DNA from 2 places in the Cobetia sp. MMG027 genome. Region 2 is predicted to be linked to the other one. Evidence: predicted binding sites of a transcription regulator. Region 2 holds the regulator's gene; the other holds the start of a gene.
What was found. The regulator PhoB, encoded in region 2, activates phosphate uptake and scavenging genes when phosphate is short. The targets are predictions, from matches to a motif close to TGTCATANNNNTGTCANA.
Positions count from the first base shown of each region.

Region 1: the regulator PhoB is predicted to act here: its motif matches at 1,756-1,773, upstream of PJK54_RS12690 (bifunctional 2',3'-cyclic-nucleotide 2'-phosphodiesterase/3'-nucleotidase).

Region 1 covers NZ_JAQJIO010000008.1:152,575-155,986, reverse strand. Annotated here, with positions in the region: gene PJK54_RS12700 (helix-turn-helix domain-containing protein) at 1-317, opposite strand, end outside; gene PJK54_RS12695 (MFS transporter) at 474-1,718, shown strand; gene PJK54_RS12690 (bifunctional 2',3'-cyclic-nucleotide 2'-phosphodiesterase/3'-nucleotidase) at 1,859-3,412, shown strand, end outside.
Region 2 covers NZ_JAQJIO010000006.1:266,512-269,923, reverse strand. Annotated here, with positions in the region: gene ubiA (4-hydroxybenzoate octaprenyltransferase) at 1-696, shown strand, start outside; gene phoB (phosphate regulon transcriptional regulator PhoB) at 940-1,629, shown strand; gene phoR (phosphate regulon sensor histidine kinase PhoR) at 1,637-2,932, shown strand; gene cysZ (sulfate transporter CysZ) at 3,038-3,412, opposite strand, start outside.

The sequences.
Region 1 (3,412 bases), on a different contig from region 2:
AGGTTGCCGGGAATCCAGACGCCGCTGTGCGGCGGCACCATCCACAGCCCTTCCGGCACGCGGCTGGTCACGACGCCATGCAGTGCGATGACCAGCTGTCCCTTGCGATGCTGATGGATCGGGACTTCCATCACCTGTTGTCCGGTATCCACATGCAGGGCGCTGGCCGGAATCTCGTAGATGTCCGGGTCATGTTCGCAGACGCTGCTGGAGAAGGGCACGGAGGAGTGACCGCTGGCGACTCCCGACGATGAGGTTGCGTCTCGCGTGGCAAGGGAAATCGGCGTCGCGGAGGTCCTTGAGGAGGTGGCTGACATGTCGGCTCGCAGATTGTCTGATTTCAGGTATCTGATGTCATGATGGCTCAATTCTGCAGCGATATTGGCGATTACGCTATCGTTAATCTGCGCGGGAATTCACCTCTGATGTGTCGTCCCGCTATCTGTCCGTTCCAAGTTCGCTGCGAGCGTCTCATGACTGAACTCTGCCACTCTTCTCCTGTTCGGCGATTGAGCCATCCTGCCGTGTTGATCGCCGGCATCCTGATGATTGCCATGAATCTGCGTGCGCCCTTTACCAGTATCGCGCCGTTGCTTGAGCGTCTGCAGGCGGCGCTGGGCTTCAATGCCACGGCGGCAGGGTTGCTGATGATTCTGCCGTTGTTGGCGTTTGTCGTGGTGTCCCCCTGGGTACCCCGTCTCGCACGGCATGTGGGGCTTGAGCGCAGTGTCTTCCTTGCCTTGCTGGCGATCGCCGCCGGTATCGTGCTGCGGGTGCAGGGCAACACGCTGGTGCTCTATGTGGGGATCGCCTTGATCGGGGCGGGCATCGCGGTGGGCAATGTGCTGTTGCCCAGTCTGGTCAAACGCAGCTTTCCTCGACACATCGCGCTGCTGACCTCCTGCTATGTGCTGACCATGGGCATCATGGCCGCCATCGCCTCGGCGGTGATGGTGCCGCTGGCGCAGGACAGCACGGATGGCTGGCAGTTCGCGATGCTCATCGTGGTCATCCTGCCAGTGGTGACGATGGTGGTGTGGTGGCCACAGTTGTCGCATCGCTCCCTACCGACGGCGGCGAAGGAAGCCGAGAAGGTAGCCGAGAAGGGTGCCGCGCGGCCGGTGCGTCAGGCAGCCGTGTGGCACTCGCCACTGGCCTGGCAGGTGACGCTGTTCATGGGGATCAATTCGCTGCTGTTCTATACCGTCAACAGCTGGCTGCCGAGCATGCTGGCGGACAACGGCTTTTCCCCCGAAAAGGCGGGATCGTTGCACGGCCTGCTGCAGTTGGCTTCGGCCTTGCCGGGATTGATTCTGGTGCCTCTGATGCCGCGCCTGAAGGATCAACGTCTGATCGCCTTCGCGACGCCCTGCATGTCGCTGGCAGGGTTCATCGGGCTGTGGCTGATGCCGGGGTGGGCGCTGGTGTGGGTGCTGTTGCTGGGCGCGGGCTCCGGGGCCAGCTTCATTCTCGCCCTGTCGTTCATGGGGCTCAGAGCGCGCGATGCCATGCAATCGGCGTCGCTGTCGAGCATGGCGCAGACCCTGGGCTATCTGCTCGCGGCCATGGGGCCGCCGTTGATCGGGGCGCTCTACGATCGGCAGGGTGACTGGCAGCTGGCATTGATGGTGTGTGCCTCCCTCAGTGTGCTGATGGCGGGGATCGGCTGGCTGGCGGGCAGGGACCGCCAGTTGCCTGAGGCGTCGGCATCTGAATAATGGAGCGTTGCCCTGAAGGGCTACAGGAACATCCCCCCATGACAAGGAAGTGAGAGATGGCGAATGCATCATCCGGAAGGAAAGGTCAGCCGGCCTCTGGTACCAAAGAGGCTGCGGGGAACACTCGGCGTCCGTGTGCAATGCGTCGCCTGCGGGCAGCCATCCTCGGTCTGGCCAGCATTGGGGGTATCGTGATGATCGCTCAGCCAGCCAATGCCGCGACGCTGTCACTGCGCGTGATCGAGACCACCGACATCCACGCCAACGTAATGGATTACGACTATTACAAGGATCGTCCCAGCGTGCGCATCGGCCTGGTGAGGGCGGCGAGCCTGATCCAGCAGGCGCGTTCCGAGGTGGTCAACAGCGTGCTGCTGGACAACGGAGATCTCATTCAGGGCAGCCCGATGGGCGATTACATGGCGGCGGAAGGTCTCGAGGAGGGTGATGTCTTCCCGGCCTACAAGGTCATGAATCAGCTGGATTACGATGTCGGCAACATCGGCAATCATGAGTTCAATTACGGGCTCGAGTATCTCGAACGGGCGCTTTCCGGCGCGCAGTTCCCCTATGTGAACGCCAATCTGCTGGACGCCACGACCGGCGAGCCGTACTTCACGCCTTATCAGATCACCCCCCATGCCTTCACCGACAGTGAGGGCAACGCTCAGACAGTGAAGGTCGGCTATATCGGCTTTGCGCCGCCGCAGGTGATGACCTGGGACCGCAAGCACCTCAAGGGCCGCCTGACGGCCGAGGACATCACCGAGAGCGCCAAGCGCTGGGTACCCGAGATGCGCCGTGCGGGCGCGGATGTGGTGATCGCCATCCCACACTCCGGCATCTCGACTGACCCTTACCGGGTGATGGCCGAGAATTCGGTGTATTACCTTTCGCAGGTGGAAGGCATCGATGGCATCGCCTTCGGGCATGCCCATGCGGTCTTCCCCAGCGAGGAATTTGCCGAGGTGCCGGGGGCCGATATCGCCAAGGGCACCCTCAATGGGGTGCCGGCGATGATGCCAGGGCACTGGGGCAGCCATGTGGGCGTGATGGATCTTGAACTGAGCAATGACTCGGGCCAGTGGCGGGTGGTAAGTGGCCAGACAGAGGCACGCCCGATTCAGGTGGGTGGCGAGGCGCAGGTGTCGGAAGATGCCGAACTGGCGGCGTTGGTCGAGCATGAGCACGACGCCACGCGGGAGTACGTCAATCGCAGCATCGGCCGCGCCAGTGCAGCGATGAAGAGCTATCTGGCGCTGGTGCAGGACGACCCGACGATCCAGATCGTCAATCGTGCCCAGGCCGATTACGTCAAACGCTTCGTCGAAGGCGACCCGGACCTGGAAAGCTTGCCGATTCTCTCGGCAGCCGCGCCATTCAAGGTCGGCGGCCGTCACAATGACCCGACCCAGTTCACCGAGATGGAGGCCGGCGAGTTGAGCTTCCGCAATGCCGCCGACCTCTATCTCTATCCGAATACGCTGGTGGCGCTCAAGGTCACCGGCAAGGAAGTGCGGGAATGGCTTGAGTGCAGTGCCGGGCAGTTCCATCGCATTGACCCGAATCTCGCCACGCCCCAGCCCCTGATCAACTGGGGAGGTTTCCGCAGCTACAACTTCGATGTGATCGACAGCGTCGAGTATCAGGTGGATGTCACGCAGCCGGCGCGTTACGACGGCAATTGTGCGCTG
Region 2 (3,412 bases):
GCCGCCGGCTGCGTGATCAACGACTACGCGGATCGCCACTGGGACAAGCATGTCGAACGCACCCGGGATCGCCCGCTGACCTCAGGACGCATCACGGAGCGCGAGGCGCTGACCCTGTTCGGTGTGCTGGTCGCGGCCGCCTTCGTGCTGGTGTGCTTCACCAACCTGACCACGGTGCTGCTGTCGATCGTCGCCGTGCTGCTGGCGGCCAGCTATCCGTTCATGAAGCGCTTCCATCATCTGCCGCAGGTGGTGCTGGGTGCCGCCTTCGGCTGGGCGATTCCGATGGCCTTCGCGGCGACGCTTGAGGAGGTGCCGACCTATGGCTGGTGGCTGTTCGCGGCCAACCTGATGTGGACGGTGGCCTACGACACCGCCTATGCGATGGTCGATCGCAATGACGATCTCAAGGTCGGCATCAAGTCCACCGCCGTCCTGTTCGGCCGCGCCGACACGCTGATGATCGGTCTGCTGCAGCTGGGCATGCTGGCGGTGTTGATCGGCATCGGCCTGCACCTGGCGCTGGGCATCTTCTACTGGCTGGGGCTGGCCGCGGCGGCCGTGACCTTCGTCTGGCAGCAGCGCCTGATTCGCGAGCGGGAGCGTGGCCCCTGCTTCCAGGCATTTCTCAACAACCACTGGTCCGGCCTGCTGATCTTCGCGGGCATCGCGCTGGCGACCTGGCCAGCTGCCTGACCCCTCTTTCCGGCCAACGGGCCCGAGTCCTCATCCGGTCTGCCAGCGACCTTCCTCGTGCGGCGAGGCGTGACATTCACACCTCGCGAGAGTTGAGGGACTCGCTGGCAAGCCGGGCGGCAAGCTGCCAAGCTGCCAAGCTGCCAAGCTGGCGATTGTCATCTCACTGTCATATAAGCAGGTTGTAATCGTCATCGACTTGTCATTCTGGCGCGTGCGCCGACTGCTGCATGGGATCTAGCGATGAGCTCCAAGACCGTACTGATTGTCGACGACGAATCCTCGATACGCGAGATGATCGCCGTCGCCCTGGAAATGGCGGATTACCGCGTGCTGGAGGCCGACAATGCCCAGGACGCCCACGCCATCGTCGTCGATGAAAAGCCCGATCTGCTGTTGCTGGACTGGATGATGCCCGGCACCAGCGGGCTGGAACTGGCGCGCCGCCTCAAGCGTGACGAGACCACGGCGGAGCTGCCGATCATCCTGCTCACCGCCAAGGGCGAGGAAGATAACAAGATCCAGGGGCTCGAGGCCGGGGCGGACGATTACATCACCAAGCCCTTCTCGCCACGCGAGCTGGTGGCACGCCTCAAGGCCGTGCTGCGCCGCACCACGCCCAAGGGCGTCGAGGAGTCGGTGGAAGTCGAGGGTCTGATGCTCGACCCCGCCAGCCACCGCGTGACCGCACACGGCAACTCCCTGGAGGTCGGCCCCACCGAATACCGCCTGCTGCAGTTCTTCATGACCCATCAGGAGCGCGCCTACACCCGCAGCCAGCTGCTGGATCAGGTCTGGGGCGGCAATGTCTATGTCGAGGAGCGCACCGTGGACGTGCACATTCGTCGTCTGCGCAAGGCGCTGGGCGAGGGGCATCAGCACTTGATCCAGACCGTCCGCGGTACCGGTTATCGCTTCAGCGCCCAGGCCTGAGACGCGGATGCGCTACTGGACGAACGAGCTATGGCGGCTGGGCTATCTGGCGGGCGGCTTCGGGCTGGTCGGCGGACTGCTCGGCCTGCTGGGCTGGGGCTTGGCGCTGGGGCTGGCGCTGTACCTGTTCGTCCATCTCAAGCATCTCAAGAGCCTCTACACCTGGCTGATCACCAACCCCCATGAAGAGCCGCCGCCCGGCGATGGCGTCTGGGGGGATCTGCTCGATCGTCTGTATCGCTACCAGAAGGGTCAGCGTCAGGCACAGGAGCGACTGCGCAGCATCCTCAATCGCATCCAGGAATCCTCGGAAGCGATGCGCGATGGCCTGGTGATGCTCGACAACCACGGCGACATGGAGTGGTGGAACAGCGCTGCCGAGCAGTTGATCGGCCTCAAGGCCAGTCACGACCGCGGCCAGCACGTCACCAACTATCTGCGTGACCCCGTGTTCATCGATTACTTCAATCGGCTGGCCTATCGTGAGCCGCTGACCCTGCAATCGCCGCTCTCCGACAACCTGACCCTGCAGATCTCCATCACCCTGTTCGGTGACAACGAGCGCCTGGTGATGGTGCGCGATGTCACCCGTCTCTACCGTCTCGAGGAAATGCGCCGCGATTTCGTGGCCAATGTCTCCCATGAGCTGCGCACGCCGCTGACGGTACTGGCCGGCTACCTCGAGACCTATTCCGACTATGCCGATGACCTGCCCCCGCGCTGGCAGCGTGGCCTGGGACAGATGCAGAGTCAGACCGACCGCATGCAGCACCTCGTCGAGGATCTGCTGACCCTGTCGCGCCTGGAGACCGACGAGCTGTCGGGCGAAGGACGTCGCATCGACATGGCGCAGCTGCTGACACGTATCCGGGAAGATGCCGAAGGCCTCTCGAAGGAGCGACATGTCATCACGGTGGAGGTCGAGCCCGGACTGGCCCTGATGGGTGAGGAGCAGGAGCTGAGAAGCGCGATCTCGAATCTGGTCTTCAATGCGGTGCGTTACACGCCGGAAGGCTGCCACATCACGCTGCGCTGCCAGAGCACCACCGAGGGCGTGATGGTCGAGGTGGAGGATGACGGTGACGGCATTGATCCCGTGCATCTACCGCGCCTGACGGAGCGCTTCTATCGCATCGACAAGGGACGCAGCACCGCCACTGGTGGCACCGGGCTGGGGCTGGCCATCGTCAAGCATGTGCTGATCCGCCATCAGGGCCGCCTGGAGATCGACAGCCTGCCCGGCGAGGGCGCACGCTTCCGTTGTCATTTCCCGGCGGAACGCCGCTGCGCGACGACTGCCTGACGGTTGCAGCCCCACTGACACGAACGCCCCGCCGCGCCCTCTGCATGAGGTCACGGCGGGGCGTCGTGGTATCTGCGTTCGTCAACGCTCGCGATAAAGCCTGGCTCAGCGGCGCGGGGCAGGCAGCTGTCGGTAGTGGCTCTGCCACATCAGGACGGCACCCGCCACGGCCCCGGGAATGAACAGCAGGTTGGCCAAGGGCACCAGCGTCAGCACGAACACGGCACCACCGAAGGTCAGTGACGGCCACCAGCGCGCCTTGAGACGCTGCTTCATGTCGCCGAAGCTGACCTGATGGTTGTCCATCGGATAGTCCAGATACTGGATCGCCATGCTCCAGGCCGAGAACAGCCCCCACAGCAGCGGTGAGAGCAGATTCAGGCCCGGAATGAAGCCGAGAATGAACAGCGCGATCATGCGGGGAATGAAGTAACCCAGTTTGGCCATCTCGCGCCCCAGCGAGTCGATCCCGATCTTCAC